4 regions of the Parageobacillus sp. NEAU-HV-2 genome follow, and region 1 is predicted to be linked to each of the others. Evidence: predicted binding sites of a transcription regulator. Region 1 holds the regulator's gene; each other region holds the start of a gene.
What was found. Region 1 encodes CtsR, which represses protease genes until heat stress. Its sites were predicted from a motif close to ATGGTCAATAAAGGTCAAACA; they were not measured.

Region 1 (3,144 bases):
AGACCTAGTAAGATATGCTCCGTGCCAATATTATTATGGCCAAGACGGATGGCTTCTTCTTGGGCCAGCGCCAATACTTTTTGCGCCCGTTCTGTAAACCTGCCAAACATCATTATTCATCACCCTCCATATTTTTTCTCTCTTCCATTTTCAGACGTTCCCGTATTAATGCCGCACGGCGAACGTCCCTCTCCTCCGGTCTTAGTACACCGCCGGCATATTGTTGCAAAAACCCAGGCTGTGTCAAAATCATTAGCTCATTTAAAATATTGCGTGAAATATTTTTAATATATCCTAAATCAATTCCTAAACGCACGTCGGACAAACATTGCGCCGCTTCTTTCGATTCAATCATCCGGCAGTTGGCCAATATTCCATAGGAGCGAAATACTCTGTCTTCTAATTGTATGTTTAAAGTTTTGACTAATGCCTCCCTTGCCATTCTTTCCTGGGTGATTAATTGTTGAACGACGCTTTGTAAATCTTCGACAATATCTTCTTCTGATTTTCCTAATGTAATTTGATTTGATATTTGAAATATATTCCCTAAAGCCTCACTACCTTCTCCGTATGTTCCGCGTACTACCAATCCTAATTGATTAATAGCTGGAATAATGCGATTGATTTGCTGCGTTAAAACGAGGGCGGGAAGATGCATCATCACAGAGGCGCGCATCCCTGTCCCAACGTTGGTCGGGCAGCTTGTTAAATAGCCGAGTTTTTCATCAAAGGCATAATTCACATATTCTTCAATCCAATCATCGAGCTCATTCGCTGCTTCTAATGCTTCGGTTAATTGCAGCCCTGGAAATAAGCATTGAATGCGAATGTGGTCTTCTTCGTTGATCATAATACTCACTTCTTCATTTTCCGAAAGCAAGCAAGCACCAAATGGCGAATCTTCTGCTAAGTGTGGGCTAATTAAGTGTTTTTCTACTAATACCCTTTTTTCAATCGGTTGAAGCTCCGACATTTTCAACAATTCAAAACGACCGACTGAACGGTGAGAACGATAGGCAAATGTTCGTTCAAACAAGGAAACAATTTGCTGTGCTTCTTCGTTGCTAAACACGGTTGGAAAACGGAAGTCAACGATGTTTCGTGCCAAACGGATACGGCTGCTTAACACAATATCGGAATCAGGACCTTCTTGGCTCATCCAAGAACTAACGGCCGTATTAAAAAACTTTTCAAATGACATACCGCTACATTTCCCCCTCTCCATGCTGACGCAGCTGATATTCCAAAGAACGAATTTGGTCGCGGACTTCTGCCGCCTTTTCAAATTCTTCTCTTGCTACAAATTCTTGCAGTTTTTGTTTTAGGATGGAGAGTTGTTTGCGCAGATGAAGCACTCCGCCTTTTCGTTTCGGTATTTTTCCAGAATGGGTCGTATTTCCGCTATGAAGTCTTTTTAATATTGGGGGCAAATATCGCGCAAATGTCTGATAACAGTTGGAGCAGCCAAAACGCCCGATTTGGGTGAACTGATCGTAGGTCATTTTACATGTTTCACATTGTAAAATATCCGGGCTTGAGAACGTATTGGCGGTCATTTTTTTCATCGGTGCCTGGAAATTAAGTAATCCAGCTAATAGATTGTTTAAAGAAAAAGCATCGTTTTCGTAAAACATAAACATATCGCCATGCTCTTTCGCGCATTGTTCACAAAGATGAAATTCGGTTTTTTCGCCGTTGATAATTTTCGTGAAATGCATCGTCGCTGGTCTTTGTTTACACTCTTGACATATCAACGCGGTCTCCTCCCCTATTTGTATTTCAGCGATGTTAGCATCGCTTTGAGCATGCGCGCCCGTAACTCATCCCGCTGAGGCAAATCGATATATAAAACAGAGCGATCCATCACGCTTAACATAATTTTTGCTTCTCGCTCAGAGATGACTTTTTCTTCGACAAGGCGTTCAATAATATCTTCCGCATTGGATTGGCTGATGCGGTGTCCCACTAATTCCAACAATTGATTAATTAATTGCGCCTCGCTTTTCGTTTTCACTTTCATAATGCGAATATAGCCGCCGCCTCCGCGTTTGCTCTCGACAATATATCCTCTCTCGAGCGTAAATCTTGTATTGATGACATAATTAATTTGTGATGGAACACACTGAAATTTATTAGCAATTTCACTGCGTTTAATCTCGACAATATCTTTGTCGCTCATATTTAATACTTGTTTTAAATATTGCTCGATAATATCGGAAATGTTTGGCACTCTACCTCCTCCTTAGCAACCAAAGTTGACTTTGACTATATTTGACCTTACTTCTACTATATAGTGTATTATAAAAAAATGCAAGAGTTACCGATAAAAACGACTAGTTATAGGATATCCTTTTTTGCAAAAAATGAAACATCAACATCGTTTTTACATACGGTCAAGGAAAGGAAACATAAGCAAATGAGGTAAAAAAAGAAGCATGCCCTTCACAAGAAAGACATGCTTCTTTATCCTGCCTAGCAACGACCTACTCTTGCAGGGGCGCTGGCCCCAACTACCATCGGCGCTGGAGAGCTTAACTTCCGTGTTCGGGATGGGAACGGGTGTTTCCTCTCCGCCATTGTCACTAGGCAAGTTGTTCAATTGACATAAATAATTATATTCATCTGATCGATTTTGTCAAGAAGGAGTTCATTCCTTCAAAACTAGATAACCGTTTGTTGGGAAGAAGCCGGGCGCCTGCGCGCTGTCTAGCTCCGGACGCCATCGGCTCGCGACGCTTCGGTCCCGTTGCGGCGGCGACAGCCTCCTCACGGGCCCTCCAGCGCACCTCGCCGATAGGCGGGCGTCCTCCGCTTTTCTGATGTCTAGCTCCGGCTCCTAGCCCCTTGGGTCGCTTCAGACCTGCTGTGGCGGCGACAGCCTCCTCGCAGGTCTTCCAGCGCCCAGCGGGGCTAACCAGTCGCCTGCGCTTTTCGTGGTTAAGTCCTCGATCGATTAGTATCCGTCAGCTGCACGTGTCGCCACGCTTCCACCTCGGACCTATCGACCTCGTCATCTTCGAGGGATCTTACTCGCTTACGCGATGGGAAATCTCATCTTGAGGGGGGCTTCACGCTTAGATGCTTTCAGCGCTTATCCCTTCCGCACATAGCTACCCAGCGGTGCCCCTGGCGGGACAACTGGTA
Region 2 (3,144 bases), on a different contig from region 1:
TATTCGTTCGCAAAAAAATGCGTTTGAAAAAAAATAATGTGTACATTGTCCGCATTATTGATGGCGCGCATAAACTGTTAAAGGATTTGCAAATATTGAAGGAGGATTTTTCACTAATTCACGCGATTTCGCCGGAATTAGTGAAAAAAAAGTGCTGTAAGCGTTCTTATTTGCGGGGCGCGTTTCTTGCCGGCGGATCGGTCAACAATCCAGAAACGTCCTCGTACCATTTAGAGATTTTTTCCCTTTATGAAGAACATAACAATTCATTATGTGAATTAATGAACAGTCATTTTTCACTGAATGCGAAAACGTTGGAACGAAAAAAAGGGTTTATTACGTATTTAAAAGAGGCAGAAAAAATTGCCGAATTTTTAAATATTATCGGCGCCCATCAAGCGCTGTTGCGCTTTGAAGATATTCGCATTGTGCGCGATATGAGAAATTCAGTCAACCGGCTTGTCAACTGTGAAACGGCTAATCTCAATAAAACGATTGGCGCTGCGCTCCGTCAAGTCGAAAATATTCGCTACATTGACGAAACGATCGGATTAAGCTCCCTCCCGGATAAGCTGCGGGAAATTGCCGAATTGCGCATGCAACATCAAGATGTGACACTAAAAGAATTAGGGGAATTAGTATCCGGAGGCAAGATCAGCAAATCGGGAATTAACCACCGCTTGCGCAAAATCGATGAAATTGCCGAACGGCTTCGCGCTGGAAAGCCTGTGGATTTTCATAAATCATTATAAAAAATAAAAGGGGAGATGGAGAGCATGGTTGAGAAACAAGTGGAAGTAAAATTAAAAACGGGACTGCAAGCGCGCCCGGCTGCGTTGTTTGTGCAGGAGGCGAACCGCTTTTCTGCGGACATTTTTCTAGAAAAAGACGGAAAGCGAGTAAACGCCAAAAGCATTATGGGATTAATGAGCCTGGCGATTAGCAGCGGTTCTGTCATTACATTGATCGCGGACGGTCCTGACGAAAAGGAAGCGATTGAAAAGCTGGCCAGCTATGTGCAAAAAGAAAAATAAAAAAGCGGCTGCTTCACAAGATAGCGAAGCAGCCTTTTTTGCTTTACTTTTCATCTGAACGTGTTAATACGCGGTCAATGATTCCGTATTCTTGCGCTTTTTGCGCCGTCATAAAGTTGTCGCGGTCGGTGTCGCGTTCAATCACTTCAATCGGCTGACCCGTATTTTCAGAGAGAATGCGATTTAACTTATCGCGCAAGAAAAGGATGCGTTTGGCGGCAATCTCGATTTCAGTTGCTTGACCTTGGGCGCCGCCAAGCGGTTGATGGATCATGATTTCGCTGTTTGGCAAAGCGAATCGTTTTCCTTTGGCGCCGCCAGCGAGCAAAAATGCTCCCATAGACGCAGCCATGCCGATGCAGATTGTCGAGACGTCCGGCTTAATAAATTGCATCGTATCGTAAATCGCTAAGCCGGCCGTAATCGAACCGCCTGGGCTGTTAATATAAAGCGAAATGTCTTTTTCCGGATCTTCCGCGGCTAAAAATAACAGCTGCGAAACGATCGAGTTTGCTACTTGATCATCAATCGGAGTGCCGAGAAAAATGATACGGTCCTTTAATAAGCGGGAATAAATGTCGTACGCACGTTCTCCGCGGTTTGTCTGTTCGATAACGGTAGGGATTAAATACATGAAGTTTCCTCCTTTGCCATTGACTAATCATATGTATTTTTATCATACCGGAATGGTCAATGAAGGTCAAACGAAACGCCTTCAACCTCACCTTATAATTATTCGTGAACGATGTCAAACATCCCTCTTTTCATCATAACCTCTTTTTTATTTTTTAAACACATTTTCCCTCTTGCAAATTAGAGAAGTTTCTACTATAATTGAACATGCAACTGAACATGATGCCCTCGTAGTGTAGTGGATAGCACGAGAGATTCCGGTTCTCTTAGCGTGGGTTCGAATCCTGCCGAGGGCGTATAAAAACGAAACCTGCTGCGAAAAGCGGCAGGTTTTTTGCTTTTATTGAATATATATATATGCTATAGAACGTGTTCGGCTATGGTGAGAATCAAATAGTAACCGTGTTGTTTCACTTTGCTCATGTAGTTAGCAAATTATTTCTATACCATGCAGAAGGGACAGTAGTGTACAATAAAAGAAAAGGGGGATGGATGATGAGGGCGGAATTATTGCAAGAGCAACGGCTGAAGCTGGCGTTGACAAAAGAACTGACGCAGGCGATTGAACTGTTGCAGTACTCTGCCGTGGAACTGCAAACTTTTTTATACGAACAGTCTCTCGATAATCCTTTTTTGGAAATTCGCGATCATCGCTGGAAGCGAAGCGGGCGCCGCTTATCGGAGAAAGACAAGAAGCAATGGCTGGAAAATATGAGCACGCATTCCGAAACGCTTTCGGCGCATTTAATGGCCCAGCTGCCGGCACTTTCGCTTGCAAAACAGGAAGAACGCGCCGTGCGTTACCTCATCGCTTCCCTTGATGAAGACGGCTATTTGCGGATCGGGTTGGAGGAAATTGCTGATCGATTAGCTATTTCAAGGGAAGAAGCGGAAAAGGCGCTTGAAATTGTGCAGTCATTAGAGCCGGCAGGCGTTGGCGCACGCAGTTTGGAAGAATGTTTATATTTGCAGTTGCAGCGCTTGCCAAATCGGGATGAATTCGCCGAACAAATCATCAAACATCATTTTTCCTTATTTGCCGAAAAGTCATGGAAAACGTTGGCGAAGCAACTTGGGGTCGATATTGCTTCGTTGCAGCGTGTATGGGATTTAATCCGCACGCTTGAACCGCGCCCTGGCATTCATTATACAAAGGAGATGCCGCATTTTATCATCCCCGATATGATTGTCGAACGCGGTCCGGAAGGCCAATGGCGCATTTTCTTTAACGACGATGTGCATCCGGAACTCGTCTGGAATCGGATGTATGAACAGCAAATGACCCATTATCGCGACAGCCAAGTCCACGGCTTTGTCAAAGATAAATACCGGCAGTTTTTATGGCTTGCCAAAAGCTTAGAGCAACGCAAACAAACATTGTTAAATATTATGGCCGTTATTGTTGAGAAACAGCTTCCGTGTTTGGAAGCGGGATTTGCCGCGTTAAAGCCCCTTACGATGCGAGAAGTGGCCGAGG
Region 3 (3,144 bases), on a different contig from region 1:
AATTTCGCTGCCAGTTCATAATTTTCTTCTTGCGCTGCTTTTGCTTTTTCTTTGGCGATTTGCGCAAGGCGTTCTTGAATTTGTTTTTCATCTGTTGGACCGATGCGCAAGTTCGCTTTTGAGCCGGCTTCGTCTAACAAGTCGATCGCTTTGTCCGGCAAGAAGCGGTCTTGAATGTAACGATGCGATAATTTAACGCACGCTTCAATCGCTTCGTCCGTATATTGGACGTGGTGGAATTGTTCATATTTCGGTTGAATCCCTTTTAAAATCGTAATCGCCTCTTCGACCGTTGGTTCATGCACGATAACTGGTTGGAAACGGCGTTCCAGCGCAGCGTCTTTTTCAATTTGGCGGTATTCTTTTAACGTTGTCGCACCGACGACTTGCAATTCCCCACGCGCAAGGGCTGGTTTTAAAATGTTGCCGGCGTCCATCGAGCCTTCTGCCGCACCGGCGCCGACGAGCAAGTGAATTTCGTCGATAAACAGAATGACGTTTTTCCGGCGTTGCAATTCAGAAATGAGCCGTTTCATTCTTTCTTCAAATTGACCGCGAATGCCTGTATTGGCGACAAGCGAGGCGACATCAAGCAAATATACTTCTTTATTTAATAGTTTTTCTGGAACTTGTCCTTCCGCGATTTTCAAGGCAAGCCCTTCGACAATCGCTGTTTTCCCGACGCCAGGTTCCCCGATTAATACCGGGTTGTTTTTATTGCGGCGGTTTAAAATTTCGATGACGCGTTCAATTTCTTTATCACGGCCGATGACCGGGTCAATCAGACCCGCTTTCGCAAGCTGTGTTAAGTTGCGGCCGAATTGGTCTAAGAAACCGCCGTTTCTTTTACCGTTCCGATTCCATTTGAATGGTTGTGACATGTTTGTTGATGGTGTGTCCATTTCCGAAATTGGCGAAAATCCGTCGATAAAGAAATCATCAAACGGGAACGACGAGAAATTATTGAAACCGAAATTGATCGGGACAGTCAGCTCTTGTTTTTGTTTTTCATAACATTCGTGGCAAAGATGCAATTGCTTTTTCTCATGATTGAATTGCAAACTTACAAATACCGTAGCTTCGTTTTGATGGCATACTTGACAAAGCATGAGGCATAACCTCCTTTTTTGTCAATTGACTTTGACTAACTTTGACTTTCTGACTTTATTATACTTTGACCTTTTTTGACTTTCAAGTGTTTTTTACAAAAAAATTTGTTGTAACCGTGAAATGTTTTTGAAGGAATAGTGAATAATGTACGGATAAGGAAAAGCTATGGTATAGTTAAGTCTAGAAAAATAGAACAAAGGGGAAATGAAAAAGTGAAAAAGCTTTCGTTGTTTTTGTCATTGATGTTAATATTGTTTTTATTTGCCGCCTGCAGCCAGGAAAAGCGAGAGGATAAACCGGCAATGCTTGAAGTTCAGCTTCAAACACCGGATCATATTGAATTAAATAAGGAAACGACCCTTTCTTGTATCGTGACATACGGTGGGGAAAAAGTGGATGACGCGGACGAAGTGAAGTTTGAAGTATGGAAACATGGAAGCGAGAAGCATGACATGTTAACCGCCAAAAATGATGGAGATGGCAAATATTCTGTGAAAAAGACGTTTACTGAACCGGGGACGTATTCCGTCGTCAGCCATGTGACAGCGCGAAATATGCATAATATGCCGAAAAAAGATATCGTTGTTGGCACACCGAGCGATCAGCCGCAAAATCACGCAGAGGAACAACACGGCGATGAACACCATCATGCCGATGTCGCGATGATGCTTCAAGAAAAACAATTTTCCGTAAATAAAGAAGCGCATTTAACGGTACATATTACTCATGACGGCCAGCCGCTGACGAAAGCGAAAGTTCATTTTGAAATTTGGCAAGGAAACAGCAAACACAAGTTTATCGAAGCAAGCGAAAAACAAGCAGGCCAATACGAAGCAACGACAACGTTTCAAGAAAAAGGGACATATTCTGTAAAAATTCATGTGGAAACGGAACAATTGCACGAACATCAAGTAGAGCAAATTACGGTGCAATGAAGGGATGCCCTATAGCGGCATCCTTTTTTTACTGTCATCCCGTCTTTATTGGACCATGCCGACATATATATGGGAGTGAATAGTGGACAAGGAGAGGGAGATGGCAGAAGTGGCTGGAAAATGGTCGGATGCTTGGCAAATCGCCGCCGTTTACGTCGGCACCGTCGTCGGTGCGGGATTTGCCACAGGAAAAGAAATTATCGAGTTTTTTACGCAATACGGAACGTCGGGAACGATCGGCATTATCATTAGCGGCATCTTGTTTACGTGGGGCGGCGCGCGCATGATGGTAATGGCGCGGAAAGTGAAGGCCGCTTCTTATCAACAGTTTAACCGCTATTTATTCGGAAAAGAAGTTAGTCCCGTTATTTCTATCATCATGACGTTGATGATTGTTGGAGTCACCGCCGTGATGATGGCCGGTGCAGGGGCGGTGTTTGAGGAGCAGCTTGGGCTGCCGCGGCAAGTCGGAATTGTAGCGACGTTATGTTTATCGCTGTTGGTCATGATGTACGATATAAAAGGGCTATTTGGCGTAAACGCCTTGATTGTTCCGATGATGGTGCTATTTAGCGCCATTGCGCTCGGAAAGCTGATCACCATGGGCGAATGGTGCGGAACGGGGCTGAAAGCGACAGACTACTCATTAAGAGCGTTTCTTTCCCCATTTTCGTATGCGGCGTTTAACTTGGCGATGGCGCAGCCTGTGCTCGTGCCGCTGGCTTGCGAAGTAGGGGACGAGCGCACGGTACGGCGCGGCGCGGTGCTTGGCGGGCTACTGCTTACCGGCATTTTATTAAGCAGCCATTTGGTACTCTTATCGTTTCCGTATGCAATGAATTACGATATTCCGATGGCGGAAGTCATCCGCTCGTTTTTCTCTGTTTTTTACTGGGTGTATATCATTGTGATTTACGGGGAAATTTTTACGTCCATTATCGGCGGCATTTTTGGCCTGCAGCGGCAGGCACGCACGCTCGTTTCTATTCCTAACGCCTTGTTTCTTGCCGTGCTGTTTATCGTGCTGTATATTGTCAGCTTATTCCGCTACAGTGAGCTCTTATCGTTTTTATATCCGCTATTTGGCTACATCAGTTTT
Region 4 (3,144 bases), on a different contig from region 1:
CTCACGTTTTGCTTTTTCCAGCGCCTCGCGCACGTCGCGCACGCGCCCAATCGCTTCTTTTTCCTGCTGCCATTGCGCTTTCATGCTGTTTGCTTTTTCCCGTAAATCCGCAAGTTCCTTCGTGAGCGCTTCAAGACGTTCTTTGCTCGCCTCATCCGTTTCTTTTCGCAACGCTGCTTCTTCGATTTCGAGCTGCATCACGCGGCGCATCACTTCATCCAACTCCGATGGCATCGAGTCCATTTCCGTACGAATCGTCGCACACGCCTCATCAACTAAGTCAATCGCTTTATCCGGCAAAAAGCGGTCGGAAATGTAGCGGTCCGCCAATGTCGCGGCGGCAACAAGGGCACGGTCATGAATTTTCACACCGTGATGAACTTCAAATCGCTCTTTTAAGCCACGCAAAATCGAAATCGTATCTTCCACGCTCGGTTCTTCAACAAGCACTTGCTGGAAACGTCGTTCAAGCGCCGGATCTTTTTCGATATATTGCCGGTATTCATCCAGTGTTGTTGCACCGATGCAATGCAGCTCGCCTCGCGCCAACATCGGCTTTAACATGTTGCCCGCATCTATCGCTCCTTCTGCCTTGCCGGCACCGACAATCGTATGTAATTCATCGATAAATAAAATAATCCTCCCTTCACTTTTCTTGATTTCGTTTAACACCGCTTTAAGACGTTCTTCAAATTCGCCGCGGAATTTCGCGCCCGCCACAAGCGAGCTCATATCTAACGCAAAAATCGTTTTGTCTTTTAATCCTTCGGGAACGTCTTTGCGGACAATGCGTTGGGCCAGTCCTTCGACGATTGCCGTTTTTCCGACCCCCGGCTCGCCGATTAATACCGGATTATTTTTCGTTTTCCGCGATAAAATGCGAATAACGCGGCGAATTTCGCTATCGCGGCCGATCACCGGATCGATTTTTCCCGCTTTCACTTCCGCGACTAAATCGCGGCCATATTTTTTTAACGCTTCATATGTAGCTTCCGGCGTTGGACTTGTCACGCGCTGATTCCCCCTTATTTCCATCAGTACTTTCGATAATGAAGAACGGTGGATGCCATAACGGCGGAAAAGCTCGCCGATATCATCCGTTTCTGACACCATGGCAAGCAGCAAATGCTCGACGGAAATATATTCGTCTTGCATCGTTTTCGCTTCTTTTTCCGCATTCGTCAGCACCCGCTGCAGCCGCGAAGACAAATAAACGCTTTCCGCTCCCGTTCCTAGCACCTCTGGCTTTTTCTTTAACAACACTTGCAGTTCATGAATGAATGCGTCTATGTTAACACGAAGCAGTGTGAATATTCTTTTGGCAAGTCCTTCTTCTTGCTCCAATAAGGCCAGCAGCAAATGTTCGACATCGAGCTGCTGATGGTGATGTTTCACGGCAGTCGACTGGGCCGTCATCAATGCCTCTTGCACTTTTTCGGTAAATTTTTGAATATCCATCTACTCCCCTCCTTTTTGACCTTTTTTGACCTTTGTATATATTATAGCGGATGCTTCCTTGTGATTTCAAATAGAAAGCCACTCCTTGACCGGAATGGCTTTATGATGGGCCAAAGCCCATCTTAACCTCTTATTTTATCCCCTTTGACGTTGGCCACCGGCAGCAACGCCGGTTTTCTTGGCTTATTGCCGTTACGGTTTTCGCACATATGTCCAATGGCGATTATGATTCGATGTTTCTGGAAACGTATCTCCTGCATTGAGCTTGATTTTTTTCGGATTTTTGACATTATCTCCTGTTTCGCCAATTTCGATGTATACCCCGTTGTTCGGTGCTTTATCTCCTGGTTTGAAATGGCGTGATTGACCCATTGTCGTATTCCCCCTTTATTTAGAGTGCATTTTTATCATTCCCTCTCCCTCGTTTATTCATAACCGGACAAATAATGGCTGCATAAAAAACACCGGGTATATTCCCGGTGCTATTTCAATAAAGAAACTAAAATCGCTTTTTGCACGTGAAGGCGGTTGCCCGCCTGCTGAAATACGTACGAATTCGGTCCATCAATCACATCCGCGACCACTTCTTCCCCACGATGGGCCGGCAGGCAATGCAAAAACATATAATCCGGTTTCGCATGTTTCACTAATTCACCATTTACCTGAAACGGCTGGAATACGGCAAGACGCTGCTCGCTTTCTTGTTCCTGGCCCATGCTCGTCCATACGTCCGTATAAATAACGTCGGCATCGGCAACGGCTTCGATTGGGTTGTGTGTCACCGTAATGGTTGCCCCGCATTGTTTCCCAATTTGCACGGCTGCATTTACATAAGTTTCTTTCGGTTCATAGCCATGCGGGCAAGCGATGGTGCAGTCCATGCCGACCTTAGCAGCGGCAATCATCAGCGCATGAGCGACATTGTTTCCATCGCCGACATAAGCAAGTTTCAATCCTTTTAACGTCTTCTTTACTTCATAAATCGTCAATAAATCGGCAAGCGCCTGGCACGGATGATCATCGTCAGTCAATCCGTTAATCACCGGAATCGTCGCATATTGAGCGAGCTCCTCAATTTTACTATGTGCAAACGTCCGAATCATAATCGCGTCTACATATTGTGACAACACTCGTGCGGTATCGGCGATCGTTTCACCGCGTCCGAGCTGCAAATCATTGCTGTTTAAATAAAGCGCGCTCCCGCCAAGCTGAATCATTCCTACCTCAAATGATACCCTCGTACGCGTAGACGGTTTTTCAAAAATCATCGCCAACGTTTTCCCGATAAGCGGAGTGTAAGATTGTCCGGCAAGCTGCTTTTCTTTTAATTGCGCAGCAAGCGTCAGTAAATAATGAATGTCTTCTGTCGAAATATCCATCAATGTTAAAAAATCTTTTCCTTTTAGGGAAACGACTGTGTTCATACGATCACCGCTTTCTCCATTTGTTTTTTCTTTTCAAGCCACTCTTGAATCGACGAAACCGCAAACGGATTCACGCCGATCGCTTGCAAAAAGAGAGCAAGCGTCTCTTTTTCGGTAAACACCATGATTTGACGGGACAACGCAATCGTTCGATATTCAAAACTTGTTTCATCCTTTTGCAAATCGAGAAACGCCAGTGCTTCTTTTCGCTTCACCCATTCGGAAAATGGCACGCCAGAAACAATGATTAATTGTTTTTCTT

Region 2: clpP (ATP-dependent Clp endopeptidase proteolytic subunit ClpP) is a predicted target of CtsR. The motif match lies at 1,721-1,741, and genes of this name have one in related genera.
Region 3: AC1WMD_RS01900 (ATP-dependent Clp protease ATP-binding subunit) is a predicted target of CtsR. The motif match lies at 1,172-1,192, and genes of this name have one in related genera.
Region 4: clpB (ATP-dependent chaperone ClpB) is a predicted target of CtsR. The motif match lies at 1,471-1,491, and genes of this name have one in related genera.

The regions. Positions count from the first base shown of each region.
Region 1 is NZ_JBXUJJ010000014.1:20-3,163, reverse strand. It holds gene clpC (ATP-dependent protease ATP-binding subunit ClpC) at 1-113, opposite strand, end outside; gene mcsB (protein-arginine kinase McsB) at 113-1,201, opposite strand; gene mcsA (protein-arginine kinase activator protein McsA) at 1,206-1,754, opposite strand; gene AC1WMD_RS16465 (CtsR family transcriptional regulator) at 1,769-2,230, opposite strand; rRNA gene rrf (5S ribosomal RNA) at 2,471-2,587, opposite strand; partial or broken rRNA gene AC1WMD_RS16455 (23S ribosomal RNA) at 2,934-3,144, opposite strand, start outside.
Region 2 is NZ_JBXUJJ010000005.1:112,069-115,212, forward strand. It holds gene whiA (DNA-binding protein WhiA) at 1-752, shown strand, start outside; gene AC1WMD_RS10195 (HPr family phosphocarrier protein) at 777-1,034, shown strand; gene clpP (ATP-dependent Clp endopeptidase proteolytic subunit ClpP) at 1,078-1,668, opposite strand; tRNA gene AC1WMD_RS10205 (tRNA-Arg) at 1,892-1,963, shown strand; gene rpoN (RNA polymerase factor sigma-54) at 2,163-3,144, shown strand, end outside.
Region 3 is NZ_JBXUJJ010000001.1:342,635-345,778, forward strand. It holds gene AC1WMD_RS01900 (ATP-dependent Clp protease ATP-binding subunit) at 1-1,109, opposite strand, end outside; gene AC1WMD_RS01905 (FixH family protein) at 1,323-2,045, shown strand; gene AC1WMD_RS01910 (YkvI family membrane protein) at 2,146-3,144, shown strand, end outside.
Region 4 is NZ_JBXUJJ010000001.1:218,403-221,546, reverse strand. It holds gene clpB (ATP-dependent chaperone ClpB) at 1-1,458, opposite strand, end outside; gene AC1WMD_RS01230 (YjzC family protein) at 1,651-1,830, opposite strand; gene argF (ornithine carbamoyltransferase) at 1,941-2,882, opposite strand; gene carB (carbamoyl-phosphate synthase (glutamine-hydrolyzing) large subunit) at 2,879-3,144, opposite strand, start outside.